DNA from 3 places in the Lysinibacillus capsici genome. Region 1 is predicted to be linked to each of the others. Evidence: riboswitches for the same ligand, from Rfam matches in the RefSeq annotation. Region 1 holds a riboswitch; each other region holds the start of a gene.
What was found. Region 1 has a riboswitch for S-adenosylmethionine ahead of LCP48_RS20525 (bifunctional homocysteine S-methyltransferase/methylenetetrahydrofolate reductase). Riboswitches for the same ligand answer to the same signal wherever they lie in the genome.
Positions count from the first base shown of each region.

Region 2: it holds a riboswitch for S-adenosylmethionine, as region 1 does, so the genes downstream of both, metK (methionine adenosyltransferase) here and LCP48_RS20525 (bifunctional homocysteine S-methyltransferase/methylenetetrahydrofolate reductase) in region 1, are expected to answer to the same signal.
Region 3: it holds a riboswitch for S-adenosylmethionine, as region 1 does, so the genes downstream of both, LCP48_RS08480 (YezD family protein) here and LCP48_RS20525 (bifunctional homocysteine S-methyltransferase/methylenetetrahydrofolate reductase) in region 1, are expected to answer to the same signal.

Region 1 is NZ_CP084108.1:4,140,956-4,151,768, reverse strand. Features, by position in the region: gene LCP48_RS20540 (tetratricopeptide repeat protein) at 1-1,271, shown strand, start outside; gene LCP48_RS20535 (globin-coupled sensor protein) at 1,902-3,194, shown strand; gene LCP48_RS20530 (protoporphyrinogen oxidase) at 3,432-4,826, shown strand; SAM riboswitch class I at 4,926-5,026, shown strand; gene LCP48_RS20525 (bifunctional homocysteine S-methyltransferase/methylenetetrahydrofolate reductase) at 5,116-6,963, shown strand; gene metH (methionine synthase) at 6,956-10,387, shown strand; gene LCP48_RS20515 (GNAT family N-acetyltransferase) at 10,488-10,813, shown strand, end outside.
Region 2 is NZ_CP084108.1:3,602,996-3,613,808, forward strand. Features, by position in the region: gene LCP48_RS17660 (SulP family inorganic anion transporter) at 1-126, opposite strand, end outside; gene LCP48_RS17665 (ArsR/SmtB family transcription factor) at 183-530, opposite strand; gene LCP48_RS17670 (MDR family MFS transporter) at 677-1,855, opposite strand; gene LCP48_RS17675 (tRNA modification radical SAM protein MnmL/YtqA) at 2,081-3,037, shown strand; gene LCP48_RS17680 (tRNA 5-(aminomethyl)-2-thiouridylate-methyltransferase MnmM) at 3,034-3,609, shown strand; gene LCP48_RS17685 (alanine/glycine:cation symporter family protein) at 3,683-5,191, opposite strand; gene LCP48_RS17690 (alpha/beta hydrolase) at 5,318-6,124, opposite strand; gene LCP48_RS17695 (gamma carbonic anhydrase) at 6,259-6,771, shown strand; gene metK (methionine adenosyltransferase) at 6,952-8,148, opposite strand; SAM riboswitch class I at 8,407-8,525, opposite strand; gene pckA (phosphoenolpyruvate carboxykinase (ATP)) at 8,915-10,501, shown strand; gene LCP48_RS17710 (alpha/beta hydrolase family protein) at 10,567-10,813, opposite strand, start outside.
Region 3 is NZ_CP084108.1:1,779,352-1,790,164, reverse strand. Features, by position in the region: gene LCP48_RS08510 (hydantoinase/oxoprolinase family protein) at 1-140, opposite strand, end outside; gene LCP48_RS08505 (formate--tetrahydrofolate ligase) at 566-2,245, opposite strand; gene LCP48_RS08500 (cold-shock protein) at 2,459-2,659, shown strand; gene LCP48_RS08495 (amphi-Trp domain-containing protein) at 2,805-3,083, shown strand; gene LCP48_RS08490 (VOC family protein) at 3,615-4,400, opposite strand; gene LCP48_RS08485 (flavin reductase family protein) at 4,550-5,035, shown strand; gene LCP48_RS08480 (YezD family protein) at 5,126-5,281, opposite strand; SAM riboswitch class I at 5,352-5,447, opposite strand; gene LCP48_RS08475 (DUF418 domain-containing protein) at 5,618-6,712, opposite strand; gene LCP48_RS08470 (TetR/AcrR family transcriptional regulator) at 6,696-7,298, opposite strand; gene LCP48_RS08465 (phosphopantothenoylcysteine decarboxylase domain-containing protein) at 7,401-8,075, opposite strand; gene LCP48_RS08460 (LysR family transcriptional regulator) at 8,147-9,028, opposite strand; gene LCP48_RS08455 (DMT family transporter) at 9,162-10,061, shown strand; gene LCP48_RS08450 (hypothetical protein) at 10,198-10,554, shown strand; gene LCP48_RS08445 (general stress protein) at 10,670-10,813, opposite strand, start outside.

The DNA of each region.
Region 1 (10,813 bases):
TAGCCAAGCGAAATAAAGAACGAATAATTTCCCTACAAAATCTTACACAAACTCAAGATCAGTGGTTTGCTCAAAATATAAAATTACTTACATTCGCTGAAGTTAACCTAACAGCCTTGCAGAAAATACTGTATCAAGTAGTACGAGGATTATTAAAAGAACAGCAACAACGTCATTTGCAGATTGTCCATACAGTGCAATCTCAATCGATTCAGGAGAATGTATTAACGCTGTTGGCAGAATATGATGATGTCTTGCGCGATGCCATTCCACAGCCTATCTATATACTCATTTGGCAAATTTCTTCGCTAGAAACGTTAAAAAACAGTATAGAAGTAGTAGATGATGTGCTTGATATTGTAGAATGGTATTTTCGCCATCAAGATGAACAAGTTGCTGTTCTAGATGAAGAGGACTTAGATCATGAGCTCATTATTGATTTGTATAAGGAAGCGGTTGAAGAGCAGGATGGTGATGCCCAATATCAACTGGGCGAATACTATAATTCTAGAGAGGGTAAACATTTTCAACCTGAAAAATCATTGAAATGGTTTGAGCTAGCTGCTGCCCAAGGAAATGCAGATGCTCAATATATGCTTGGGAATTTTTGCTTCGGGGGCATAGGTATGGAGGAAAATTATTCCCTTGCCTTTTCATACTATGAAAAAGCAGCTTTACAGGGACATGCGGATGCTGCCAATAATTTAGCAGATATGTACTTTAATGGCGAGGGTGTCTCAACGGATTATACATTAGCAAAGAAATGGTTTGATTATGCTGCACAAAAGAATGTGGCAGAGGCAATGTTTACGTTAGGGATTATTTATGAGCAGGGGCTAGGTGTTGAGGTAGATGTGAAAGAGGCTTTTAACGCCTATAAAAAATCAGCTGAGGCAGGGTATGTGGAAGCACAATATCGACTTGGTGGAATTTATTTAGAGGGTCGCTTAGGCCAAGTGAAAGATGTCAATCGTGGTCTGTTTTGGTATGAAAGAGCTGCAGAGCAATATCATGTAGATGCCTTTTATGATTTAGGTTATATATGGAGTAATGGTCTGGCTGGAATTCGCAATCTCGAAAAAGGTATTCATTGGTTTAAGCAGGCCGCACTTCAAGGAGATGTGGAAGCCAAGCTACAGTTAGGGCATATTTTTAATAAAGATACAGGGTTAGATAGAAATCTGAAAGAAGCTATTAAATGGTTTGGACTCGCGGCAGATGCAGGATCCGAAGAAGCAGCTAAAATATTACAGGAACTTAAAGGATTGTAAATTTAGTGTTAAAAAAACATAGGTTTTTAGAATTATTTATAATGCTGCAACTCGTGAGTATTTTGGTCTAAATTAGACTGCTTTTTACGAGTATTTAGATAGATGATGATTGAGGGGAAAAAATATTAGTATAGTGAAATTTGAAGATGATCAATAAAAAAGTAGAATAAATATAAAACAAGTAAGCATAATAAACAAAAAAATAGTTAAAAAAGCTACCCAATAATATTGTGGTAGCTTTTTTATTGTTTATTACGCTTTATTTAACAACAAGGACTTTTTATATATTTTGTGTAAAAAAATGGTACTTATAAGATTGACAGTCATTTATAAAATGATTAATGTATATGAGTGATTTTGAAAAGAAGCATACGTAAATAATTTACTGATAGTCATGGAGTGACTATATCTGTTTGCTGAAAGCATATGATCTTAGGATAAATTGAGTAAAGGGGTACCCGACATACTTTTGGAGGAAGTCTGTCATAAGGAATTGCGCTATTGAATGTAACCATTAAATCAGACTAATCTGATTTTATCGGTATTTTTTCGTGTATCCATCAATATGTTAAAAGGGATTTGATGTTTCTCAGCCTGATGCAAGTAAACGGAATGAAAGAGGGAAGATGTGTGATTTTTCAAAAACAGAGAAAGACGAAGGTATTGGATTTACAGCAATACACAGTGAAAATGGATTTGTCCTCTCGTCAATCGATGGCGAAGCAAATTGAAATGCTGAACTTAAAGAAGAACGACTTACAATATTTAAAAGCTTTCCAGCCAATAGTTATGGATAATGTAGATCACATCGTAAACCGTTTTTACAACATGATTGGAACAGAGCATCATTTGGTAGATATTATCAGTCATCATAGTTCTGTAGAAAAGCTTAAAGTAACATTACGGCAACATATTATTGAAATGTTTAACGGAACCATTGATGAGATGTATTACCAAAGGCGTGTAAAAATTGCAAAGGTGCATGTCCACATTGGGCTTAGAACACAGTGGTATATCTGTGCATTCCAAGATTTATCGATATCATTTATTGATTTAGTCGAAAAAAATATAGAATTTCCACAAGATCAATTTAATACGATCAGAGCTATATCGAAAATTTGTAATTTTGAGCAACAACTCGTTTTAGAAGCTTTTGAAAACACTGTGGAACAACTGAAAGAAAAAATGGTTCATGAAAAAGAAGCGATTGAACGACAGATTGTAGATTCTTCGGAAGCACTTGCAGCTATCTCACAGGAAACCAATAATTCATTTTCCTGCTTAAGTAAGCAATCTGACGAAATTAAACATTTGGCAAAAAAATCACTCGATGTGTCTACACTGGCTGAAAACCAAGCACTTGAGGGTCGCGAGCGTTTAAAAAATCAATCACAAAATATGCTCAATATTAGTCATTCTCTTCATGATATAGAAGAAAATATTGAACAATTATCAGGTATGTCTAAGGAAATGGAAACAATCATGAGTGTTGTGACCAATATTGCGAATCAAACAAATCTATTGGCTTTAAATGCTGCAATTGAAGCAGCACGTGCTGGGGAAGCGGGAAAGGGCTTTAGTGTAGTGGCCGATGAAGTACGTAAATTATCAATTCAGACAAAAGAATCTGTTACAGCAGTGGCTTTGTTATTGAAAAAGACAGGTGAACGAACAGAGAAACTAGAGTATTCTTTGACAAATATTCAAGATGAAGTTGCAGCAGGTGAAGAAAATATGTTACAAACTGAAGGCCAATTTACGAGTATATTGGGAGCCATGACAGAGGCAAAAGATCAAAATGAGTGTATGGCAACAAAAATACAAGCAATTGTAGGCATATTAAGTGAATTAGGCACTTCATTTACTGAGGTAACAAATTCAGCAGAAAAATTAGCGAGCTTTGCGCAAAATTTAAAAGGATAGACTATTAACAACATCCTATTTTTTATGTTTTTAGACGTAATAAACACTATAGTACCTATTAAAATGTTTGTTGTGAAGCCATCGTTATAGAGGATCAATCTTATAGAGATTCAGAAAGTAAGAGCTATTTCACTGAAGAAATAGCTCTATTTTTGCTAAATTTGTAAAGGGTTTAACGTAATTTTCAATGAAAAAAAGATTATACTGTAGAAAGAATGAATAATAGGGGCGGTTATGATGAAAACAGTTGTTGTTTTAGGCGGCGGTATTACAGGACTATGTACAATGCATTATTTGCAACGTCAAGTAAAGGAACATAATTTAGATGTTCGTCTAGTGCTTATAGAAAAAAATACATATTTAGGAGGCAAATTATATTCAGCACATGAAAAAGGTTTCATCATGGAAACGGGTGCTGATTCTATTGTAGCCCGTCATCAAGGCGTTATGGAACTCGTGCGGGAACTTGATTTTGAGGCGGAACTAGTTTACAACGAAACAGGTATTTCTTATATTTATACGAATAATGAGTTACATGCTATTCCGGCAGATTCAACTTTTGGAATACCGATGAGTTTAGCATCCTTAGAGGAAAGTACACTTATTTCCGAGCAAGGAAAAAAAGAAGCGTTGAAGGATTTAACATTGCCAAACAATAGCTTCACAAAGGAAAGTTCAATCGGTGAATTTTTAACTTACTATTTAGGAGAGGAACTGGTGAAAAATCAAATTGCACCAGTCCTTGCAGGTGTTTATTCGGGAGATTTACATCAGCTTTCTATTGGCTCTACTTTACCGTATTTGATTGATTATAAGAATGATTATGGAAGTATTATTAAAGGCTTTGATGCGAATCGTGAGCAATTTGTTAAAGCAGCGAACAAAAAATTTATATCCTTTAAAAAAGGTTTATCTTCTTTAATTGATCGACTTGAACAAACCTTATCCGATGTAGAAATTATCAAGGGTGTTACTACTTTAAATGTTCAAAAACAAGATAAGAAATACACTATTTCCTTAGCTAATGGTGAAATTATTGAGTCAGATTATGTCGTTTTAGCATTACCGAACGATACTGTCCAAAATCTGCTACAGGATGAATCTTTAAACCGCTATTTTGATCGATTTACGACAGCATCAGCGATTACTATCTATCTAGGTTTTGATGTGCCAGATGCTAAATTGCCAGCAGATGGAACAGGTTATATTGTTTCCCATAATTCAGACGTTACTTGTAATGCAGCAACTTGGACTAGTCGTAAATGGAAGCATACATCGAAAGAAAATAAATTACTTGTGCGACTCTTTTATAAGAGCATCAATCCAGCCTATGAGCAACTACGTGCCATGACGGATGAAGAATTGGCAGCAGTTGCTTTAGAAGATGTGAGAAAGAGCCTAGGAATAGAAGAGCAGCCAACCGTTATGAATGTAACAAAATGGATTGATCAAATGCCTAAATATGATCTAGCGCATCGTGAGGCATTACAAGGGTTACTACAAGAATTACATGAGAAATATCCTAATTTATCGATTGCAGGGTGCTCATATTTTGGCGTAGGTATTGGTGCTTGCATTCAAAACGGGAAAAAAATTGGCGAAGAGCTTGCAAAGGAACTTGCCAATTTCTAAGTTTTTAAGTGAAAAAAAACTTTGTTATGTGAAATAGTCTTGACTCATTCGTCAGTAAACGATATGATTCTTTTAATTATTTAAAAAATTCATACTTAATTCTTATCAAGAGAAGCAGAGGGACTGGCCCATTGAAGCTTCAGCAACCAACTTTATTGTCAGGTGCTAAATCCAGAAGACCGTTGAGTCGAAGATGAGAAGGAACAACAATGATGAATCGTTAAAGCCTTCTTTTTTTATGAAAGAAGGCTTTTTATTATATAGAGACATAGGAAGAGAGGCTAATTTTATGGGATTGCTTGAAAGGTTAAAAACGCATGTATTGACGGCAGACGGTGCAATAGGCACAGTGCTATACGGCTATGGATTGGAGTATTGCCATGAGGAAATGAATGTTCAGAGACCCGAGTTAATTGAAAAGATTCATAGAGAATATATTGCAGCTGGTGCTGACATCATTCAAACGAATACGTACGGTGCAAATGCCATTAAATTAGCTCGCTATGGATTAGAATCACGTGTTCAACAATTTAATGAAGCTGCTATCACCATCGCAAAACGAGCAGCGGCTGATGGCGGTCAATTTGTTTTAGGAACAATTGGTGGTATTCGGGGAATTCGTAAAAGTGATGCAACCTTGGATGAAATATTAGCGACTATTGAAGAACAAGCAAGAGTCTTACTTGCAGGGAATCCAGATGGCCTTTTACTTGAAACTTATTATGATTTTGAAGAATTAACAGCAACCTTAAAGATGCTACGAGAAAAAACAAAATTGCCGATTATTGCACAAGTTTCTATGCATGAGCCTGGTGTTTTACAAAATGGGGTGTCTTTAAATAATGCTCTCCATGAGCTTGAAGTCTTAGGTGCGGATATTGTTGGTGTCAATTGTCGACTAGGTCCACACCATACAATTCAGGCATTTGAAGGTGTAGAACTTCCTCATAAGGCATTTATGTCGGCCTACCCGAATGCATCACTTCTGGACTTAGAGGATGGGCGTGTCGTTTATGAGTCAGAGGCTGATTATTTTGGTCGAGCGGCTGTTGAATTGCGTGATCAAGGTGTGCGCTTAATAGGGGGCTGCTGTGGTACAACACCCAAACATATTGCAGCAGCAAAGAAGTATTTAGAAGAGTTATCACCGGTTCAGGAGAAGCATGCGAAGCCTAAAAAGATTGAGATTGTTCGGGAAGCGGAGCCAACAAAGTATGAGCCTCTTCATGAAAAAGTTAAACGTGAACGCTCTGTCATAGTAGAGTTGGATACACCTAGACATTTAGAGATTGACGGGTTCCTTGAAGGAGCAAAGCAATTATATGATGCAGGTGCAGATGTAGTTATGATGGCAGACAATTCATTGGCCTCTCCACGTATTAGCAATATTGCAATGGGCGCATTGTTGAAGAGCTCACATGGTGTACGCCCACTAACTCATATTACATGTCGAGACCGTAATTTAATTGGTCTACAATCTCATTTAATGGGGTTAAATGCTTTAGGTATTCATGATGTGTTGGCCGTTACGGGTGATCCAACGAAAGTAGGAGATTTCCCAGGTGCGACAAGTGTTTATGATGTATCTTCCATGGAGCTAATCCAATTAATTAAGCAATTAAATGAAGGGGTCTCTTTCTCAGGTAAGCCACTTCGTAAAAAAGCAAATTTTTCAGTTGCTGCTGCATTTAATCCAAACGTCCGTGTGTTAGAACGTGCTGTGAAACGCTTGGAGAATAAAATTGAGCATGGGGCAGACTACTTCATTTCTCAACCAGTATATACGAAAGAGAAAATTGTAGAGATTTATGAGGCAACAAAGCATTTACAAGCTCCCATTTATATCGGTATTATGCCTGTTACGAGTTATAAAAGTGCTGAATTTTTACATCATGAAGTGCCAGGTATCAAATTATCTGAAGATGCCTTAACAAGAATGAAAGCATGTGGAGAAGATAAGGAAAGGGCGACATTGGAAGGGATTTCCATAGCAAAAGAATTAGTAGAAGTGGCTACGCAATATTTCAATGGGATTTACCTTATTACACCATTTTTACGTTACGATGTGACATTAGAGTTGATGAAATATATAGAGCAATTGGATGAACAGAAAAAAGGAGTAAGTATACATGGCTAAGCACTCGATTGAAGAGCAATTAGAGAAACGTATTTTAATTCTTGATGGCGCGATGGGAACAATGCTACAAAATGAAAATTTAGCAGCAGAGGATTTTGGTGGCGAGGAACTTGATGGCTGTAATGAAAATCTTGTGCTTACTAGACCAGATGTCATTGAAAAAATTCACCATAAATACCTAGAGGCAGGCGCAGATATTATTTGTACAAATACATTTGGTGGGACGCCTCTTGTGTTAAATGAATATGATCTTGGCACAAAAGCAGAAGAAATTAATAAGCGTGCAGTGGAAATTGCTCGCCAAGCAGTGGATCGTTATTCCACATCGGATTGGCCACGTTTTGTCGCAGGGGCTATGGGGCCAACAACAAAAACGTTATCAGTAACAGGTGGTATTACATTTGATGAGCTAGAGGAAAATTTTTATGTACAGGCAAAGGCATTAATTGAGGCAGGAGCCGACGTTTTGTTATTAGAAACAAGTCAGGATATGCTCAATGTCAAAGCAGGCACACTTGGCGTAAAGCGCGCTTTTGCATCAACGGGAAAAGAGCTACCCGTCATGATTTCAGGAACAATAGAACCGATGGGTACAACGCTTGCAGGGCAAACAATCGATGCCTTTTATATTTCGATCGAGCATATTAAACCATTATCAGTTGGCCTAAACTGTGCGACAGGACCTGAGTTTATGACGGATCACATTCGTTCATTAGCAGAGCTTTCAACAGGCTATATTAGCTGTTATCCAAATGCTGGCTTGCCAGATGAAGAAGGGTGTTATCACGAATCACCAGAATCGCTATCGCAAAAATTAAAAGGTTTTGCAGAAAAAGGTTGGCTTAATATTGTAGGTGGATGTTGTGGGACGACACCGGCTCATATTGCAGCCATTCGTGAGGTCTTAAAAGATGAAAAACCTCGTCAATTACCGGAAAAAACACATGGTCATGCGGTATCAGGAATTGAACCATTATTGTATGACGATTCTATGCGTCCATTATTTATTGGGGAGAGAACAAATGTAATCGGCTCTCGTAAATTTAAGAATTTAATCATCGATGGTAAATTTGAGGAGGCTGCAGAGATTGCACGTGCTCAAGTCAAAAATGGTGCACATGTTATTGATATTTGTTTAGCCAACCCTGATCGCGATGAATTAGCAGATATGCGTGGTTTTATGCAGGAGGTTGTAAAAAAGGTTAAGGTGCCTCTTGTAATTGACTCAACTGATGAAAAAGTAATTGAGGAAGCATTAAAGTTTTCACAAGGGAAAGCCATCATTAACTCTATTAATCTAGAGGATGGTGAAGAACGATTTGATGCAGTATTACCACTCGTGAAAAAATATGGTGCATCGTTAGTTGTCGGAACGATAGATGAAAAGGGAATGGCGGTTGACCGTCATCGAAAGCTCGAAATTGCCGAGCGCTCCTATCAACTTTTAACGGAGAAATGGGGGATTGCACCAGAGGATATCATTTTCGACCCATTAATGTTCCCTGTAGGGACTGGGGATGAGCAGTATATTGGCTCAGCGTTAGAAACGATTGAAGGCATTCGTCTCATCAAAGAAAAATTGCCGCAGACATTGACGGTACTTGGCGTAAGTAATATCTCATTTGGCTTACCACCAGTTGGCCGTGAAGTACTGAATGCTGTTTATCTTTATCATTGTACACAGGCGGGCTTAGATTATGCCATTGTTAATACAGAGAAATTGGAGCGTTATGCATCCATCCCCGAAGAAGAAATCAAACTCGCAAATGACCTGCTCTTTAATACTAATGATGAAACATTAGCAGTGTTTACAGATTTTTATCGAGATAAAAAGAAGGAAAAAACGGAAGCTGATATTCCGAAAACGGTTGAAGGTCGTTTAGCTTACTATATATTAGAAGGTACCAAAGAAGGGCTAATTGAGGATTTAGACGCTGCACGGGAAATCTTCGAGGCGCCACTTGATATAATTAATGGTCCTTTAATGGAGGGCATGGCTGAGGTAGGTCGATTATTTAATGATAATCAACTCATTGTGGCAGAGGTTTTACAATCAGCAGGTGTGATGAAGGCCGCAGTTGCTCATTTAGAGCAATTCATGGAGAAGGATGAAGAGAGTGCTGGAAAAGGGAAAATGGTACTTGCTACGGTAAAAGGCGATGTTCACGATATTGGGAAAAACCTTGTTGATATTATATTAAGTAATAATGGCTATAAGGTAGTCGATTTGGGCATTAAAGTAACCCCTGCCCAATTGATTGAAGCGATTCGTAAGGAAAAACCGGATTTTATTGGGCTGTCAGGTTTACTCGTGAAATCAGCGCAACAGATGGTCATTACTGCTCAGGATTTTAAAGAGGCAGGAATTGATGTTCCTATTTTAGTTGGTGGTGCTGCACTTTCACGTCGTTTTACTGAAACAAAAATTGCAGATGAATATGGTGGTCCTGTTATTTATTCAAAGGATGCTATGCAAGGCTTAGAGCAAGCGAATCTATTAATGGGTGAAGGGACACGTGAAAATTTCTTAGCAGAAATTGAAGAATCCCGTCAAAAACGTTTAGAGGCCGATGAAAAACGAGCTGCTCGGCCGGCAAAAGAGGTAACAATAAAGCCTGCACGAACAGTAAAAGATGCGCCAGTATTTTTACCAGCTGATTTACGACGTCATGTGAAAAAAGAATATTCTGTATCTCATTTATATCCTTATGTTAATATGCGTACATTACTGGGACACCATTTAGGCTTGAAAGGGCAAGTTCAGCAATTGCTTGATGCGGGTGATTCAAGAGCAACAGAGCTCAAGGATTTAGTAGATGATTATTTAAAAAGTGATCTATTAAAGCCATCTGGTTTGTATCAATTTTTCCCTGCTCAAGCAGATGGTGATGATGTCGTTGTGTATGACCCTGCTGATAGTAAGACAGAAATTGAGCGTTTTACCTTCCCTCGTCAGCAGGTTGAACCATTTTTATGTCTTGCAGATTTCTTAAAAACGGTAGAGAGCGGTGAAATGGACTATATTGCACTCATGGTTGTAACAGCAGGTCAAGGAGTTATGGCTAAAGCCCGCCAGTTAAAAGAGGATGGGAAATTCCTTGAAAGTCATGCCTTGCAATCCACTGCTTTAGAATTAGCAGAGGGCTTTGCTGAACGTATGCATCAAGAAATTCGTGATCAATGGGGCTTCCCTGATGCAACAGATTTCACTATGAGAGATCGTTTTGCTGCAAAATATCAAGGTCAACGGTTTTCATTCGGATATCCTGCATGTCCTAACTTGGAGGATCAAGCGAAACTATTCGGCCTATTAAAACCTGAGGATATTGGTGTCCATCTTACAGAAGGCTTTATGATGGAGCCAGAAGCATCTGTATCTGCAATCGTTTTTGCTCATCCTGATGCTCGCTACTTCAATGTTTAAGGCATAAAATAAGAGGAGAGGAGATAGATAGTCTATTCAATGACTGTCTATCTCTGTTTCTTTATAGAAGAAAACAATTTGGTTAAGGGAAGTGAGCAGAATGATACGATTCATGGAAGAAAAAGATATTCCTCAGGTTTTGGCTATCTATAATGATATTATTTTAACAAGCAAGGCTGTCTATCGATACGAAATACAAACTTTTGATGAAAAAGTACAGTGGTTTAAGGAACAACAAGCATTAGATAATCCTTTACTTGTATTTGAGGATAATGGGCTTGTTGTTGGCTTTGCTACCTATAGTCAATTCCGTCCTTATCCAGGTTATAAATATACAATGGAGCACTCTGTCTATGTGCATAAAGAGCATTATCAAAAAGGGATTGCGACAAAACTCATGAACAAGCTGATAGCGATGGCTGAAGA
Region 2 (10,813 bases), 540 kb from region 1:
CGATGCTATGGCAAAGGACATGGCAAGCGGAATAGCAACAATTCCCACAATAATCCCTGACAATAAATCCTTCTTTACATGTTGAACTGAATATCCTTCAAAGCGTCCTGTAAACAGTGACTTCATAGATAAATCTTCCCTTCGAAATAATAAGCAAAGCCCAATTTGTCATCATCATTGATTTACTTATTCTCTTTGTCACCTTCATTACTTGTCATTTCCTCTAATCTCGAAATGGTATGAACCAAATGGTTATTAAAAATATCCTTTGCCACCCCAAGTAATGCACCAATCATTGGGTCACTTAAAGAATAATAAACTTTTTTTCCTTCCTTGACGCCATAAACGATGTTTTTAGCACGCAATACACTTAATTGCTGAGAAACAGCAGAACCCTCTTTCTCTAAGCAATCTTGAATCTCATTGACACTTTTCTGTCCATCTACAAGGAGTTCAAGTATTCTAATGCGTAACGGATGTGCTAATGCTTTAAAAAAATCCGCTTTAAACTGTTGTAAGCCCTCTTCCATAAAAACCCCTCCATATAACTACATATTCAAATATTTGAATATGTATGATTGTAATCCTGTCATAACATTTTTTCAATATCTACTATAAAAAAAGAACAAAAACAAGTGCTTAACACTCGTTTTTGCTCTTTTTAAGTGCGATATTATTAATCTGCTACTATTTTGTTCTTCTTTAAAGGATAATCGTATGTTAAACATGGAATAATCGCCAATAGTACGATCACCACCAATGTTAAAACGAGAGGAATCATGCCAAATTGATCTACCATAATACCACCAAATAGTGGACCAATCATCCGTCCTCCAGTAGCAGCACTATTGATAATCCCTTGATAGAATCCTTGACGACCTTTTGGTGCCAGTTGATTAGCAATCGTTGGTAATGCTGGCGTATAAAACATTTCCCCAAATGTTAAGACAAGCATCGCTGCTCCAAACATTTTAAAATCGTTTGCAAAGGCAATAATACCAAAGGAAAGTGCGATCAGCGTTACACCAAATACTAACTGACGCTTTAAATTGTTTTCCCAACGCTTTACGAGCGGTGCAATGAGCGGTTGCCCAATGACAATTAGAAGACCGTTGATTGTCCAAAGTAGGCTGTATTGCTTTAATCCCAATCCTAAATCTTGTGTATAAGATGAAATGGTTGCACTCCATTGAGAATATGCTAGCCAGCATAAAACAGAGGATGCACTAATTATTAACAAAGCATAGAAAGGTGCCTTGTTTACGATTCGTTTACTTTCACTCAAGACATTTTTAGGTGCAATACTGCCCTCCTCCAAACGCTTAAATGTAAATAAGGCAATGAAAAAGAATAAAATATACATACCTAAATTTACTTTAAACACATAGTCAAATTGATAATCTGCCACTATACCTGCAAGGGCAGGACCTACGGCAACACCGACATTTTGTGCTAAATAGATCGTATTAAAAGCCTTACGTCCACCTTCGGGCCAGGCAGCTCCAGCTAAGGCAAACATACCCGGAAAAACAATGCCCCCACTAAAGCCTAGTATCGTTAAAAACCACACATAATGTGGCCAACCATGCCAAATTGTTAAGCCAATTAATGAAGCAATCGTTAACAGAATACCAAGCATAATAGCTTTATAGCCACCAATTCTATCAAATAAGTAACCGCCTAATAGATTGCCTATTACTCCAGCAGCAGAATTCAGCATTAAGACAAAACCAGCCATAGCTAAAGATTTACCTAAATAATCATGCATATAAATGGCATTCAAAGGCCATAAAAAAGAGTTGCCTGTTGTGTTCACAAGCATTCCGATAATTAAAAACCAAACACGTTTTGGCATAGAATGACCTCCATTATTTCGCTTCTCTAAATAGCTAGTGTATGCTGAAATACTTAAAAGTACAAGGAAAATAAATTTACCTTTTTTACAAGACTTCTATCCTATTTTCCATCATATTTAGTTTTGTTCTTTTCCATTTTTCTTTATCCAAATCTTGATAATACCCTTACCCCATGACGGAACGAAATGCACATGATAGAATAGAGCGTTAGAGGAGTGAAATAAATGACAGAGACGAATTTTCCTTTTCCTTCAGAGGGGAAAAGATACTATACATGGAATCGCTATTTACGTGACCAATTTGGTCATAAAGTATTTAAAGTGGCCTTAGATGCAGGCTTTGATTGCCCTAACCGCGACGGCACAGTCGCTTTCGGTGGCTGTACATTTTGCAGTGCTGCTGGTTCTGGTGACTTTGCTGGCAATAAGGTAGATCCAATTGATGTTCAATTTGCTGAAATCCGAGACAAAATGCATCAGAAATGGAAGGATGGCAAATACATGGCTTATTTCCAAGCCTACACAAATACACATGCCCCTTTGCCAGTTTTAAAAGAAAAATTTGAAGCAGCTTTAGCGCAAGAAGGTGTAGTAGGTCTTTCTATTGCTACTCGCCCTGATTGTTTACCTGATGATGTTGTCGAATATTTAGCAGAGTTAAATGAGCGGACGTATTTATGGATTGAGCTCGGTCTACAAACGGTACATGAGAAAACGGCTAATCTTATTAATCGCGCCCATGATTATGCAACGTATGTGGAAGGCGTTGAAAAATTGCGTAAGCATGGCATTCGTGTTTGCTCACACATCATTAATGGGTTGCCTCTCGAAGACTATGACATGATGATGGAAACGGCACGAGCAGTTGCTCAATTAGATGTCCAAGGCATTAAAATCCACTTACTTCATCTATTAAAAGGAACGCCTATGGTGAAGCAATATGAAAAAGGTATGCTAGAATTTTTAGATCAAGATGTCTATACAAAACTAGTAGCAGACCAATTGGAAATTTTACCACCAGAGATGGTGATTCATCGTATTACAGGTGATGGACCGATTGATTTAATGATTGGACCAATGTGGAGTGTCAATAAATGGGAAGTACTGAATGGCATTGACGCTGAGCTTGAACGTCGTGGTAGCTGGCAAGGGAAGTTGTATAAGACAGAGGTTACGAAATGAAACTACAACGCGTTTTACAATATGCCCAGCAGTTATTAAAAGATAATATAGAAGAGGGAGATACAGTTGTTGATGCAACTGCTGGAAACGGTCATGACACATTGTTTCTGGCACAGCTTGTTGGGGATGAAGGGCAAGTTTATGCCTTTGATGTCCAAAAAGAGGCGGTTGACGCGACACTCCTCCGACTTTTAGATCATGGTTTAGAACATCGAGCGCTCGTTTTAAATAAAGGACATGAAGAAGTCACACAGTTTGTACACAAGCCAGTAACTGCGGCAATCTTTAATCTCGGCTATTTACCTGGTAGCAACCATGATATTATTACAAGACCTAATACAACAATCCAAGCTATTGAAAATATATTAAAGCTCTTAAAAGTGGGCGGTTTGATTGTTCTTGTTATTTATCATGGACATCCAGGTGGAAAAGAAGAACGTGATAAGATCATTGATTATGTAAGTCAACTTCCACAAAAATATGTCCATGTCTTAAAATACGCATTTCTTAATCAACAAAATGATCCACCATTTGTCATTGCATTAGAGAAAATGAAAGAATACCCTATTTAATAGTAATGTGGAGAACATACTAAAAGGCGATCAGCTAGTTGCTATAAAACTAGCTGATCGCCTTGCTCTTTATCTACTTGTTATTTCGTTTTTCGTTATAGTCAACCCAGAAATCTGCACCTTTAATTCCTAATTTACGAGGATCAAATACTGGATCTTTTCCTTCTTTTTTCTGTTTCTCGTAATCTTTTAATGCAACAATAGCTGGTTTCATAATAATTAAAATAGCTATAACGTTAATCCAAACCATCAGACCAAGGCCCACATCACCCATTGCCCATGCTAGACCAGACGTACGGATTGTACCATAGAAGGCCGCAACTAAAATGGCAATTTTGGCAATCCAGATGAATACCTTTTCTGTGCTACCTCTAAATAAGTAAGCAACATTTGTTTCTGCAATATAGTAGTAAGCCATAATTGTTGTAAAGGCAAAGAAGAATAACGCTATGGCTACAAACGGAGCTCCAAAGCCAGGTAATGATGAGTCAACTGCATATTGTGTATACGCAGCTCCTGCTTCAATACTTTTTGCAAAAGTCATTTGCTCATCACCAGCTAACCCACCACTATTGAATTCTCCAACATGAATAAATGGATCTGCGCCTTCAGCTGCCTTTTCATCTTGTACATTGTACATACCCGTAAATAAAATCATAAATGCGGTAGCAGAACAAATTAATAATGTATCAATATACACAGATGCTGCTTGAACAATTCCTTGCTTAGCAGGATGCGATACTTCCGCAGCTGCCGCAGGGTGGGCCCCAGTTCCTTGACCAGCTTCATTGGAGTAAATTCCACGTTTAACACCCCAAGCAATCGCTGAACCAATAACCCCGCCAAAAATTTCTTGAGCACCAAATGCACTAGAAAAAATTAATCCGATAACTGTTGGTACTTGTGAAATATTCATAAAAATAATGACTATTGCCATAATGATATAAGCTAATGCCATAAATGGTACAATAATTTGAGCAGCGTTTGCAATTGATTTAATACCACCAATGATAATAGCACCTAGTAACACAACAATTATAAGTCCTGTGATCCATGTATCCAAACCAAAAGCGTTTTCAACAGCACCTGCGATGGCATTTGACTGCACACCAGGCATCAAAATTAACATTGCAATTAAAGCAGCTACAGCAAAAATAACTGCAAACCATTTTTGACCCATTCCTTTTTCTATGTAAAAGGCCGGTCCACCACGATATTCTGTATCTTTCTCTTCTTTATAGATTTGAGCTAATGTTGACTCTACATACGCGGTAGCCGCACCAATGAAAGCGATTGCCCACATCCAAAAGACAGCACCAGGTCCTCCCATTCCAATTGCTGTCGCAGTACCAGCAATATTACCTGTGCCTACACGTCCTGATAATGCGATAGACATTGCTTGGAAAGAGGATATTCCCTTTTCCGATTTCTCCCCTTTAAACATTAAAACAAACATATCTTTAATGTGCCTTACCTGTAGGAACCTTGTGATAATTGAGAAAAATAACCCAATCAATAAGATACCATAAATAAACCATGGTCCCCATAAAATACCATTCAACTTCTCCACAATTACATCCATTTTACCCCTCCAATTTAAAATACCTTACTTTAGTTCATTATAGTATTACACTTTTCAGAAAATTACAATATTATTTTTGAGTAACAATATTTAAGTAAGTAACCTAGTAAATGGAAGGGTATAAACCTATTTAATTATATAACCAATTCTTCGAAGAGCATTATTAATAAAGTCTCGTGTATACATAAAAATCTCTTCGCGCTCTCCCTCATGAAATAAATTATGATAACAATTTGCCCATTCTTTAAACTGAAATTCTGTGAATTCCTGTTGATGAAGCCAATTTCGGGTGTGGCGAGTGTCCGTAATTTTATCCTTCTCAGCTGTCATAATGAGCATAGGCATATTTGGCATTTCACCTTTAGGCAGCATCACTAAATTTTTCATCATCTGCTGAAGCTCTCGGTACCATTTCACAGAAACAACCGACATGAGCGGTACCTCATCTTTCATTTCTTCTCTGCCTTCAACACTACGCGTTAATTTCTCTAATGTAATATCATGTGTTAGTTTCACATTGGCTGTTAACGCACTTAGACTTGTTAAAGCATTTGTTAATTTACCTGGTAATAGCTTTAGTTGCAACCAAGGTGATGTTAAAATAATGCCTGCACATTCATATTGTCTCTTTTGCAGTGTATGGAGGATTAATGTTGCACCTAGTCCATGACCTATTACAAAGGTTGGTAAATTATATGAAAAAGCATTCTCAATCAGGTTTCTTGTATACTTATTGTACAATTTGAAGTCTTCATCATGGACTCGAGCAAACCTTGCATTACCCCCATGATTCGGTAAATCCCCCATGACTATGTGGAAGCCTTCTAATCTTAATTTTTCTATCAGCCATGCATACCAACGGTGATTTTCATAAGCACCATGAAGAATAGCAATCACAGCTTTTGCTTGTCCATCAGCTTCCCATTTCCACATTTACATAGTCCTCCTAAAAAATAATTACACTTTGATTATATCGAAATAAATAGCATATTTTAATTTTATATTTCCATAAAGTTGCGTATTTGATACGATAATACTACATTATAGAAAGAAAAGAGGCGATTTTCATGATTTATCCATTTAAAGATAAAACGCCAAAGATCGATCCGTCTGTTTTCATTGCTGATTACGCAACTGTTACGGGCGACGTAACAATTGGCGCCGAAACAACCATTTGGTTTAATACGGTTATTCGTGGTGATGTTTCCCCAACGATTATCGGTAAACGTGTCAGTATTCAAGATCTTTGCTGTTTACACCAAAGCCCAAAATATCCGCTCATTATTGAAGATGAGGTAACAGTTGGACACCAAGTCACTTTACATAGTTGTACAATTCGCAAAAATGCCTTAATTGGTATGGGATCCATTATTTTAGACGGAGCTGAGATTGGAGAAGGTGCATTTATTGGGGCAGGAAGCCTAGTACCTCCTGGTAAAGTCATTCCTCCAAATAGTCTAGCATTAGGTCGTCCAGCAAAAGTTGTCCGAGAATTAAATGCTGAGGATAAAGAGGATATGGAACGCATCGTACGAGAATACGCAGAAAAGGGTCAATATTATAAATCAATTCAGAAATAAATAATCTACACAAAAAAATTAATACCAACGAAAAAATCCCTCGCGTTTTCGTGTACCGAATACGTTCACGAATCCTAGCGAGGTATTTTTTATAAAAAAACAAAAGGAGCAATATTGCTCCTTTGTTTATTAATACATTAGAATAATTTTTTAATGACTTCATTACTTTAGTTCAATAGTTTATAAACGTGCTTTTTCTCGTAACGCGTCTGCTTTATCAATTTGCTCCCATGGTACATTTAAATCTGTACGACCAAAATGTCCATACGCAGCAGTTTGTTTATAAATTGGACGACGAAGATCAAGCATTTTAATGATACCCGCTGGGCGTAAATCGAATAGCTCGCGTACCCATTCAACGATCTCGCTTTCTTTCACTCTACCTGTTCCAAATGTATCGACAGCAATCGAAACAGGCTGCGCAACGCCAATCGCATAGGCAAGTTGCACTTCAGCACGCTCTGCTAAGCCAGCTGCTACGATGTTTTTCGCTACATAACGTGCTGCATATGCCGCTGAACGGTCTACCTTGGTTGCATCCTTACCTGAGAAGGCACCACCACCGTGACGTGCATAACCACCGTATGTATCAACAATGATTTTACGTCCTGTTAATCCAGCATCACCTTTTGGTCCACCAATTACAAAACGGCCAGTTGGATTGATAAAGTATTTCGTATTAGCATCTAATAATTCACTTGGTACAACTGGTGCAATAACAAATTCTTTTAAATCTGCTTGAATTTGTTCAAGTGTTGCTTCTTCATCATGCTGTGTTGAAATAACAATTGTATCCACGCGAACCGGTACATTATTGTCATCATATTCTATCGTTACTTGCGTTTTACCATCAGGACGTAAATAGGCAAGTTCACCGGATTTACGTACTTCTGTTAAACGGCGTGCTAATTTGTGTGCCAAGCTAATTGGTAATGGCATTAGCTCTGGTGTTTCATTACATGCATAGCCAAACATTAAGCCTTGGTCACCAGCACCAATTGCTTCAATATCTGCATCTGTCATAGAGCCTTCACGTGCCTCTAATGCCTGATCAACACCTTGAGCAATATCAGGTGATTGTTCACCAATAGCCACAAGCACCGCTAAGTTCTCAGCATCAAAGCCATATTTACCTCGTGTATAACCAATTTCAGCTACAGTGTCACGAACAATACCTTTAATATCTACATAAGTAGAAGTTGTAATTTCTCCTGCTACTAATACTAATCCTGTTGTTACAGTTGTTTCACACGCTACACGTGCATTTGGATCTTCTGCTAAAATAGCATCTAAAATGGCATCCGAGATTTGGTCACAAATCTTATCTGGATGTCCTTCTGTTACACTCTCTGATGTAAACAGTCGACGGTTTGTCATTTGGTTTTCCTCCTAAATACTCTTACAATAAGTAGTTGTGTATGAATACGGTACTCATTACCCATGTCAAGTCCGCTCCTAAGGATTGAACTCTCAAGCCGTTACTGCTGCTTTTAACACGAGGATTTCGAAAGATCCGTCATTATAATAAGGAAAGAACTACATATACTTACCTTTACATTAATTTTTAACAATAAAAAAATCCTTTTCTCACGTTACTTTACATGAGGAAAGGAATAATGACTGCGTAACCTTTCACTCTTATCGTTCAAGGGATGTTCCCTTGCATCAGGTTGGCACCAACGCATGTCGTGAAATAGTTCATGCAGGTTGCCGGGTTTCACAGGGCCTGACCCTCCACCAGCTCGGGATAAGAGTATCCGTTCAATCTCATGTTACTGAAAAGGTCGAACGTTGTCAAATATTTTCTTATGTATTACTGTATAGAAAGGAAAGAACTTATTACACAAAAACTTTTCATACTTGGATGATGATGTAAATAGAAGCAAATTAATCCCTACAACATACCTAGCTACTTGTGGTAACATATGTGTGGCTCAATTTTCATGCCTAATTACAGTAGGATTGATGGTATTCTCCTCGAAAAACATTATTTTTTGTCAGTTTATTGAAAAGTGGTAAAAACTCTAAAATAATTTCTTAATTAGTATAGATTATTTAAGCAATTGTGTTATACTATTTTTGAAATTAAGAAAAAATCCCTCTAAATCAAGGGAATACTATAAAAAAGGATGGTATTTAATCGATGAATTCAGTAGAAATTGCAAACGAACTGAAGGAATTATTAAACGGCGGTAACATTAATGTTCAACTTTCAGTACCACAATTAGCAGAAAAAGCTACATCTCGTGGTGAAGCAATGTTAACAGTAGATGGCGCAGTTCGTGCAGAAACTGGCAAATACACTGGTCGTTCACCTAAAGATAAATATACGGTAGAAGAAGAAAGCACAAAAGATCAAATTGACTGGGGTAAAGTAAACCAACCAATTTCTTCTGAAGTGTTCGATAACCTATATGTAAAAGTAATAAAATATTTAAAAGAACGTGACGAGTTATTTGTATTCAAAGGCTTTGCAGGTGCTGACAAAGATTCACAATTAAGCATTCAAGTTATTAATGAATACGCATGGCACAATCTTTTTGCTCATCAATTATTTATCCGTCCAACAGCAGATGAATTAGCTTCTCATGTTGCTGACTTCACTGTCATCTCAGCTCCTAACTTTAAAGCAGATCCTGCGGTTGATGGCACTGCTTCTGAAACATTCATCATCGTATCACTTGAAAAGAAAATTATTTTAATTGGTGGTACAGAATATGCTGGTGAAATGAAAAAATCTATCTTTGGTATCATGAACTACTTATTACCACAACAAGGTATTCTTTCAATGCACTGCTCAGCAAACGTTGGTGAAGCTGGCGATGTGGCGTTATTCTTCGGTCTATCTGGTACTGGTAAAACGACGTTATCAGCTGATCCTGATCGTAAGCTAATCGGTGACGATGAACACGGTTGGTCTGATAATGGTGTGTTCAACATTGAGGGTGGTTGCTATGCAAAAACAATCAACCTTTCTGCTGAAAAAGAACCAGAAATCTACAATGCAATCCGCTTCGGCTCTGTATTAGAAAACGTAGCTGTTGATCCAGAAACTCGTATTTGTGACTATGACGATGGTTCACTAACAGAAAATACACGTGTAGCTTATCCAATCCAATACATCGAAAATATCGTTGATCCTTCTGTTGCAGGTCATCCAAAAACAATCATCTTCCTAACAGCTGATGCATTTGGCGTGTTACCTCCAATCAGTAAATTAACAAAAGAACAAGCAATGTATCACTTCCTAAGTGGGTTCACTTCTAAACTTGCTGGAACTGAACGTGGTGTGACTGAGCCAGAACCAGTATTCTCTACTTGCTTCGGTTCTCCATTCCTTCCGCTTCCTGCAACAGTATACGCAGAAATGTTAGGTCAAAAAATTGACGAGCACGGTGCACAGGTATACTTAGTAAACACTGGTTGGACTGGTGGCGAATATGGCACAGGTAGCCGTATGAAACTTTCTTACACACGTACAATGGTCCGTGCAGCAATCGATGGTAAATTAGCAGATGTTGAAACAACACAAGATGCTGTGTTTGGTTTACACATTCCAACAGCAGTTGAAGGAGTACCTTCAGAAGTGTTAAATCCTCGTGAAGCTTGGGCAGATAAAGCTGCATACGATGCAAAAGCTGCTGAGCTTGCAGGCTTATTCAACGAAAACTTCAAGAAATTCTCAAACGTTTCTGAAGCCATCACTGCACTTGGTGGCCCATTAAAGTAACGTCTATATAAAAGACAAAGGGAACAAATTATTCGTTCCCTTTGTCTTTTTGTTTTCTCTACGCTTTATTGTTGTTTCATCCACTTGCAAAGAGCACGGACAGTTTCACGATTTTTTGCTGGTGGATATTGATGTGCATAGTGAAGATCATACCAAGTTTCGAATGATTTATTTGCTTCCTCTAAAAAAAATGCCAATTGTCTGGCATGTTCAATATCCACATTTTCATCACGATAGCCATGAATGATAAGAACGGGAGCTGTTATTCGCTCTATCTCAAAAAGAGGTGTTCTTGCATCATATGCTTCTGGT
Region 3 (10,813 bases), 2.3 Mb from region 1:
ACATGTCGTCCTAATACATTTAATATGCCATCCTCAAAGTGACCAGGTGTCGTATGTCCCTTATCAAAATGAAGATTTCCTTTTTCATCTGTGAAAACTAGGTCAGTAAAAGTACCGCCAATATCTGTTGCGATTTTCAAGACTTCATCCCTCCGTGTTCCTATTATCGGTACAGTGTTCCGAATTAGAATTAAATAAATTATATTTAAAAGAAAAAGAAAATTCAATGTATTTTTTAAATAAAAATTCATTTGACAATTGTCCTTCCTTGTAAAAATCAGCTCTATCTTTCCAATATCAGATAAATATAGATAAAAAATACCAAACACATTTCTATAAGGAAAGTTCTCATGATTTTTGTGAACATAAAAAAGATCCTAGTTTTCACTAGAATCTTAAAAAAATTAATTTTTTCGAATTTTTACTCAAGGGGTGGATAAAGTAATCACCCTAAATTTTACTTTTATACCATATTTGCATTGTAAACAATTGATGATTCTAGAACGATACTTACCAAAATTATCAAAAAAAGCTGCCCATTTAAGTTAGGCAGCTTTAATATCGTTTAGAACAATCCTACCGCATGTCCTTCATTATCGACATTCATGCGTAGAGCAGCTGGTGCTTTTGGAAGTCCTGGCATTGTCATAATATCGCCAGTTAGACAAACTAAGAAGCCTGCACCAAGCTTTGGAATCACTTCACGAATTGTAATGGTGAAGCCTTCTGGTCGACCAAGTAAACTTGGTTGGTCTGATAAAGAATACTGGGTTTTCGCCATACAAATTGGAAGAGAGTCCCAGCCGAATTTTTCGATTTGGGCAATTTGTTTTTTGGCTTGGTCTGTAAATTGTACATCTTTCCCGCCATACACCTTTTGCACAATCGTACGTACCTTTTCTTCAATCGACTCTGTGACATCATATAAAGGAGAGAAGTTGTTTTCTTCCTCTAGCACAGCTAGTACTTGCTCAGCTAAGGCTAGACCACCTTTACCGCCCTCTTCCCAGACATTCGTACGGGCAATGCGAACATGATTTTCTTGACACCAGTTCAGAACGGCTTCTAGTTCAGCCTCTGTGTCCGTGATAAAACGATTTAAGGCAATAATTGGTTCAACGCCAAATGTACGAACTGTATCTACATGTTTAGCTAAGTTTTCAATTCCTTGTAGGAGTGCTTCCACATTTTCACCTACAAGAGCTGTTTTCGGAACACCACCATGCATTTTTAATGCACGAATTGTCGCTACAATGACAACTGCGCTTGGTTTAAAGCCTCCCTTACGAGCTTTAATGTTCATGAATTTTTCAGCACCTAAATCAGAGCCGAAGCCCGCTTCTGTCACCACAATATCAGCTAGCTTACGAGCGGTTTGTGTCGCCATAATAGAATTACAGCCGTGGGCAATATTCGCAAATGGACCACCATGGATAATAGCAGGTGTTCCCTCTAATGTTTGAACTAGGTTTGGCTTAAAGGCATCTTTTAATAATAGTGTTAAGGCACCCTCTACCTGTAAATCACGCACAAAGACAGGCTCACGCTCGAAAGTATAGCCAATCACAATACTAGCGATGCGCTCACGTAAATCCTCAATGCTTGTTGCTAAACAGAATACTGCCATAATTTCAGAGGCAACCGTTATATCAAAGCCGTCCTCACGCGGCATGCCTTGAACAGGACCACCTAATCCCACCACTACTTTACGAAGGGCACGATCATTTAAGTCCATGACACGCTTCCAAATAATGCGTCGTGGATCAATGTTAAGTGTATTTCCTTGGTGGATATGATTATCAATAAATGCGGATAAAGCATTGTTAGCTGTTGTAATCGCATGAAGGTCGCCAGTAAAATGTAAATTAATATCCTCCATTGGTATAACTTGTGCGTAACCTCCGCCAGTTGCGCCACCTTTTACGCCCATGACTGGACCTAATGATGGTTCACGTAATGCGACCATCACCTTCTTATCTAATTGATGAAGGGCATCTGCTAGTCCAACAGTCACAGTCGACTTTCCTTCACCAGCAGGGGTTGGACTTATAGCTGATACTAATACTACCTTTGCATCCTCACCCTGAGCAATAATTTTTAATGGGTCGATCTTTGCTTTGTAGCGTCCATACTGCTCAAGAGCATCCTCTGGAATACCCGCAGCATTGGCAATTTCCGTAATAGGTTTGATCACTGCTTGACTAGCGATTTCTAAATCTGATAATGGTTGATTTTTCGTTGTCATTTGGCATCCTACTTTCTATGTTGTTCATTTCCATTATAGTCTTAATTGTGAAAAAAAAGAAAGCCAGATATACAAGCATTTCGTCAATCAATTGACATCTTTGCTCAATTCCTGTATGTTCTAAGAGAAAATGCATTTTTTTCACATTTTCACAATGAGAGCACCATTTATTTAACTTTATTTTACATTCAAGCGCATTGGAGGCGAATGCTTATGCAACAGGGGATCGTAAAGTGGTTCAATAATGAAAAAGGTTATGGCTTTATTGAATGTGATGATGGCGAAGATGTATTTGTTCATTTTACGGGCATCCAGGAGGAAGGCTTCCGTACACTTGAAGAAGGTCAAAAGGTTTCATTTGATGTTGTGGAAGGCAATCGTGGACCCCAAGCATCAAATGTTGTAAAACTATAAGCATAATGGGGCTATCCATGTAGTTCCAGATTAGCAGCGGATTAGGAAATGCATCGTTTTCCTCATCTGCTTTTTGTGTTGTTTTATAAGCTGAATGCCTCCTCCATGTTATAATAGAAGTAATTATACGTAAGGAGGGATTTCGATGCATAAACAAAATAAACCCATGACTGAAGTTATTTTGAAGCATAAAGAACGACAAAGTGTAGCAGAATTTGCGGCAACACTGGAAACGATTGCAAAAAAGCTTAAAGAAAATGGTGAATTCACTTTTGTTCAAGGCACAGAGCCAACAGTTGTCAGCCCAAGTGAACAGCTCAAAATCGAATACTCCTATACCAAAAAGGGCGACAAGCATTCATTTGAAATTGAGTTTGATTGGTATACAGGTACAGAAACACCGAAAAAAATGACCATCGAATAACAATTGGCAACGAAAATCCACTTCTCAGATGAAGTGGATTTTTCCATACTGTTGAATAAAGATCATGTCACTAGCTAAAACCTTTTAGCAAGGTGAAGGATTGTTTTCGCTCCAGAGCCTCCTCTGTAACGCTAAATCCCCTAGGAATGACGCTGCACTCCAATCAACCATTCTAAAAAAGTGGCTTTTGTTTTTTCATAGTAGAAAAGTGATGAGTGACAACACCTCTCGATAAATGAGTAGTGAACACCTTTGCTAAAAGTTAGTGGATTGTAGCGATAGCGGAGGAAGCGGCCCGCTAACAGGAAAGCAAGTAGCCTGCATCAGAAATTCTATGGATGTTCTTGTTTTCGACACTATGTAAAGTGGCTGGGCAAAAGTGTTTCAGCCAACAAAAATACCGAACTATCCACTGAAATGCTCACGAAGTGTTTTGGAATAGTTCGGTTTTTCTAGTTATCATGTTTTGTTAATTTAAAGATTATTCGGCTTAATGAAGGTCCCAGTTAGTTATGGCCCAGCCTTTTCTCCTTATCGATTTATCCAATAAAAAGCACCAGGGCAAACTAATGTTTCTTTTGTTCGTTTAGGATCCTTTAATGTCACACCAAATGGTCCCTCTTTGACATGACCGAGTGTCATTGTCATCGCACTCTCTTCCTTATAGAAATCTAAACGCATATTCGGTAGCTGTAGTGACATATACTGCTCATATTGCGTAGGCTCTGGTAGCTGTAACACATCTTGCCACAGCTGTACTGTTGCCTGCATGTCCTTGACGTAGAATTGGACGGATTCCATCGTTATAGCCTGTTTGACATCAATGGCACCACTTGCTTTTAATTGAACAAAGCGTTCTTCATCTTCCTCCGCCCATTCAATCAAAAATGGAAAATCAATTGGCAGATCTGGCTTACCAAAATGCAGTAGCTTCCATTCTACCACCGTGCCATCTGGTCTTGTTCTGCTACATGCATCAGGTCCATATACTTCATAGCCCAATGCTCGCAATCGTCGAGCCTCTTCCTCAATATTTTTTGTGCGCAGAGCAATTCGAGAAAATCCCTGGCGCTCTTGATCACGTTTAAACGTATAATGTAGGGAATATGGGTATTGTGCCGCTTGCTCAAATAAATCACGATCATAGATAGCAATTTGTTCAATATAGCTTAAGCCAAAGTAGCTTAACGTATTATAAGTCCCCCACATCGTGTGCTGCCCACCATTCACTGTATGGACATTTCGTTTATTGAAGAAAACCTTTATATTTTCTGGTGATTCCACTTGATGAACCAGATGATCAAAATATAAAGTCATGGCCATTCCCCTTTCTTTCCCCATTACCTTTACCTGTATGTTTGATTAGTTTAAAATTTACTCAAGAAAAGGAGTTACTAGTAGGATATGAAAAAAAGTTTCGTTTACCTACAAACTCCGTTCACTAATTTCATAAAGAGGTGATTTGAATGACAGATTTAGTAGCTGCTTTTAAATTGGCATTAGGTAATTACCCTACAGGCGTAACAGTTGTCACGACATGTTATGACACAAAACCGATTGGCTTAACCGTCAATTCCTTTGCATCTGTTTCAATCGACCCGCTCCTTATTTTGTGGTCACTCGATAAAAAATCTCAGCTCCATCCCTATTTCACGACTGCGCCAAATTTTGTGGTCAATATTTTAGCGAGTGATCAAGAGCATTTATGTACACTATTTGCTAGTAAAATCCCTGATCGCTTTGCACAAGCAACATGGTCCACTTCCTCTTTAGGACTACCGATTTTACATGATACAGCAGCTAATTTACAATGTAAAACATTTCAGCAAATCGATGCTGGTGACCATACCATTTTTATAGGGCAGGTCGTAGATATTACAAATGCTCAAAAAGAGCCCTTGCTGTATCATCGCCGTCATATCGGTCCCATACCAAAAAGCTTTTATAGCTAGCCTTTACACAAAAAAAGGGCCACTTGTAAGCACAGGAAATCCTTCATGCTTATAGGTGGCCGTTTGACATAAGTTCTACTGAAATCATGGTTATTTTTTCTGCGGAAATCTCTGCTTTTCAAGCCTATTAATTTGCACAATCACACCATCTTGAATCGTAATATGCACTTCACCAAATTCAAGATTTTGAATCGCCTTCGCAATTGCCTCTAATTTCTTATCATCTACTTTTACTGACTGAGCCATACGATACACCCCTTCTTTTTTATCCTTATTGTTCATAAAGAGGCCAACGCATCAAACTGATTGATAGCCCCTCCTATCTCTCAGACACCATCTGTTGGATTTGGCACCTGTTTTTCGGTTGCCGAGGCTTCATTGGGCCAAGTCCCTCCACCTCTCTTGATAAGAGTACTGCGTTTCTTGAAAATAATTCTATAATTCTGCTATAGGAATGTCAATACAAAATATTAGAAAACCTAGTTGAATACTATGCAATATGTCGTTTAGATTAAAAGACTCCCTATACCTAAAGTATTTTATGCCTAGTCAGTGAGAAATAGATGGCACTCCATTAATTTATTACAAGCTCCATTTCCTCATCATGAATTCAAGTGGGCCTCGATGATGTTTAGCCCTCCACCATACTGAAACAAAGACACATCCTAAAAAATAACAGCAGGCATACAGCATGGAAAAAGCAAGTGTTTGGTTCTCCAGCTTTTGGCAAATAATTAGTATTCCAATGCCTATAACAACATGGCCAACATAATGCGTTAAAGACATTTGTCCTGTTAATATGAAAGATTGAATAACTTTATTTTTACATGTCTCTACAAGATAGATGGAGCCCACAATGATGACAATAGCCGAAGCCGAATTAGATAGGACATACATCATATTCGGTGGAATCGGTCCTGTATCAAATAAATACAATGCACTCTCTACATCTAATAAATGAATGGTTGTCATCTTAATGAATAACGTTGAACAAGTCTCAGTCATGATGACTAGCAATAAACCTGTCACCAGTAAGTTTTTTTTTAATGTATGATTTGTTAAATCTAATGTGCCTATCACCATACCTATCAGAAAGAAGCAAATCCAGGGGAATAGAGGGTGATAGCCATTAAACATCAAATTTCTTATAAATCCAGCTGGTGTCCAAAAATCAAGATACTCTAGTAACACATATGTTGGATGCCAACCAGCAAGGTAATTAAATTGAATTTGGAGCCATTGTGAAAGGATAAGGATGGCACCGATTATGAAGATCATCATTTTCTTGGATTGGGCAATCAACCAAGCAGCAACAAACATATACACGCCATAATAATGTAATATATCTCCTGTCCAGCCGATCGCATATAATAGTATCCCTATCGTAAATAACAAAAGCGCCCTCTTCCACAAAGTAAGTCGATTTTGACGAAGAAGGATTGGGTCCTTACTCTCTCTAGCCTGACGAGTCATGAAGGCTGTCCCTATTCCTGCTAGCATGACAAATACGGCTGAAGCACGTCCCTCGAAAAGATGTTGGAAGGCAATTAACCATGTTGAACCATTCGTTGTAGAACCTGTTATAACGCCAAAATTGACAATGAACATGCCAAGCATGGCGAGAGCTCTTGCAAAATCAAGACCTTCAATGCGCCGATCATCATTTCTTTTTGTCATCTTTGCCCCCTTGAATAACGCTATGTACAGCCTCCTTCCAAATAGCCCTATAGTTCAATTGGTTGCCTGTTAACATGAAATTACCGATATTATCATAGACCAGGGCTAGCATCTGTGCCTTCGCTTCTATATGGGGAGTATCCTCTAACACGCCTAGCTGTACGCCATATCGTAGGATAGTAACAAAGCTTGTTAAAAAGCTGGTTTCTAGCTCTACTAATTGTCTTTTATAGTTTTCATCGCGAGCCGCTAATAGTACATATTGATTAAATATTTTATTAAAATAAGGGTCCTTGTCCTGTGCCTCAATAGATTGATAGCCTAGCTTAAGTAATTCCTCCTTAAAATTAGCGGAAGAAAGCTCTTTATAATCCACAGCGACATCATGTTGAATTTCTTTATACAATTCATCAAATATGAAAGCGATTAATTGATCTTTTGATTGAAAATAATAGTAAATGGCTGGTTTTGAAATACCGACCTCTGTAGCAATCATTGCTAAGCTTGTTTTTTCAAAACCATTTTCCGCAAACATCCCATAAGCAATTTCTATAATCTTTCGAAAAGTTTGTTCTTTATTTCCCATTATTACCCTCCTTTTTTACCGAACGTTAAGTAAATATTATAGGATGCTAACCTTTTAGGCAAGAAAAAACTGCGTAGAACTATTTCTCTACACAGTTCACATTTATTGATTTTGTAAATACATCATTAAAGCTTCTGCTGTTTTTTGCTTGCCCATTACTTTAAGAGGCTGTCCATCAGCAGGTACAATCCAATGAGGTTCATCCCCCCCATATAAAGACTGAGAGCTATTTGCTACCATAAATTGTGCATTGGCTGTTTCCATACGCAGTCTGGCACGAGCTAACAAGAATTCCTCATCATTCGTTGCTTCGAGCTTAAAGCCTACTAACGTTACATTCGGTTGCCATCCCTTAATTTGACCTAATACTTTTGGTGCTTTTTTAAAATGAATAATAGGTGGTTCGTCAGAAGGCATTTTCCCCGTTTCCTCCATTAAATTACCTGATTGATCATATACTTTGTCAATGACCCAATCAGAGCCCGCAGCCGCCATAATAACGATATCGACATGTTGTTGTTGAACTGCATGACGCACCTTTTGTCCTAAATCCTCTATGCCTTCAAATTGTATCAATGTCATATCATTTTGGTTTTCTGGGAGCTGTGCAAAGTAACCATGCATGTATACTACGTTAGCGCCAGTAGCCAGCGCCGCCTCTGCTAAATAACACCCCATTGTGCCTTTTGATAAATTCGTATGACCTCGTACACGATCCCATTTTTCAAGTGTTCCCCCACTTGTAATGAGTACGGTTTTGCCCTGTAATGTCCCCATACACTCACCTATTTTCTGAAATATATACAAATACTATTTTAACGTAATGTAAGGATAGGCTTCAATAGCCACTATTTTAGGGAGCTGTTTTGTTCTTTTAGCCAAGCACTTAATATCTCTGCAAATTTCTTTGTGACGGGCGAAGCATGGTGTTTCATGGCAATACCAATCGTTCGGTAGCCACCTTGCTTTAATGGAATCGCTCTCAATGTTGGCGGTAAATTTTGAATAACCAACTGAGGTAAAATACTGATCCCTAAATGATGAGAAATCATGGAAAGAATCCCTACCTCCTCAGAAAGCTCAAAGCGGATATTCGGCTTGACATGATATTGCTCTAATAGCACCTTGACATCATTTGTCCCTTTATAGGAAGTCATAATAAATGGCATATCCTCTAAATCTACGATATCAATTTCTGTCTTATCAAACAATGGACTTTTATCCGAAACAATACATAATAATGGGTCTTGTTGGAGCTCAGTGAACTGATATTGCGCTGACTTTTGACCATTCAAAAATCCTGCTTCTACTTCACCACTTAAAAGCCATTGTTCAATTTCATAGTAATCTCCCTCTCGTAACTCCACCTGTATCCCTGGAAATTGATTATCCATAATTCGAACAATTTCTGGCATCCAATTGGAAGAAATACTCGATATCACACCAATTCGAACCTTACCCCGTGTCACGCCATGAATGTGAGCTGCTTCCTGTTGCAATAATTCCTGAGCATCCAAAACCTGACGCATTGCCCTTAGCATTGTTTGTCCCTCACTCGTTAATGTCACACCCACACGACTTCGATGAATGAGCGCAAAGCCAAACTCTTTTTCTAAACTCGACACGGCATGACTCACAGCAGATTGTGTTAACCCTAGCGCATCAGCTGCTTTTGTAAAGCTTGCCACCTCTGCCACCTTTGTAAGAATCTCATATTTAACTAAGCTCATCCGCAATCCCTCTATATACATGAATTTTTTTAATCCTATTCATTATAAACATTCGTTTTACTAATCACAACACAAGATATATAGTAATTTTTAGTATAAAACTGTTTTAGTACACAGATGGTAGGTGAACATAATGAGTATCCAAGGAAAAGCAAATGTATTGATGGTTATTGTCACAATGTTTTGGGGGCTCTCTTATACCTTTATGGTCATGGGGCTAGAAACGTTGGCAGTTTATAATGTGGTGGCATTACGTTGTATCATCGCATTTTTCGTAGCAGGACTTATTTTTTACAAACGGATGATCAAAGTAAATGGTAAAACATTAAAATATGCGGCTATTCAAGGATTTTTATTATTCATTGTGTTCGCGTTAAGTTTATTTGGTTTACAATCTACTTCTGTTTCAAATGCAGGCTTTATCTTGAGCCTAACAGTCGTGTTAGTGCCGATTTTTAGCAGCTTTATTGAAAAAAAATTACCTTCACGAGCAGTTAGCTTTGCGATCATTTGTACCATGATTGGTATTACCGTCTTAACAGCACACGGCTCATTCACTTTCCATAAAGGTGATTTATTAGTAGCAATTGCTGCGTTATGTTATTCAATTTATTTACTTTTAAATAGCTCATTCACACGAAATGTAGAGTCCATTTCATATGGAATTTATCAGCTTGGCTTTGCTGGTATTTATGCACTTGTGTTAACGTTTCTATTCGAAACACCAACAATGCCAAATTCAGCAATATCCTGGATTGCTATTTTAGGGCTTGGCATCATCTGTAGTGCGTTTTGCTTTGTTGGTCAAACTGTTGCACAACAGTATACTTCTGCTACACATACAGGTCTTATATTCTCCTTAGAACCAATTTTTGCCGCTATGTTTGCCATGATGTTTATCGGAGAAGGCATAACAATGAAATTAATGATTGGTGGTAGCTTCATTCTTATAGGGAATTTAGTAGCACAATTAGAGCATTTCCATGTATTACGTTTTATGAAAAAGGATGCACAGGAAAAAGTCATACAATAATATAGTGTATTGAGTCACTTTGTTATATGAATAAAAGAGGAAGCTGAGCGTTATTTCTCAAGCTTCCTTTTCTATGGCACGATTACATGTAAAATAGTATAATTTTTACAGGTACGAAAATAAAGGAGATTCATACATGCAAATTCAAACCTTACATACGTCATATTATTCACCAACCAAGGACAATCAACCGATTCAAACACAAAACCTACTGGATTTAATAAGACATGTGGATGACCGTGAAGTGGAAGACGAAAAAAAGAGCAAATCGAAAATTGAGGTCAGACACGAAAATGGCTATGTACGTCAATACCTTGTCAAACCAACAGGACAAAGGGTTCTCCTCATGGAAACCAAACAAAGCCTTGACATTAGAGAATCTACTAATTTACAAGACCTGCTTTCGCAACCTTTTAAAAAGAAAACAAGTGATCCAATTCTCTCAATACTAAATGCGAAAAATAACATTTCTAAATATAAAGGTGGCATTTAAAAAATAGCCCTTCTTTTCAAGAAACGCTAGATAAAATAATAGACAAAGTCGAAACAATCGACTTTGTCTATATTCAAACGATCGAGAAATAGTCATACCTCGTTAGTTTGACTCATTATAAAAATCTTCTATATTGCTCTGCTTCTGCCATACGCTGTTGATTTCTTAAACGCTCCTCTTGCTCTTTAGCAGTCTCTGGATATGTTTGGAGTGTATCAACATCATCCTCATGTTCTGCATATAAGACAATACTTCCTTG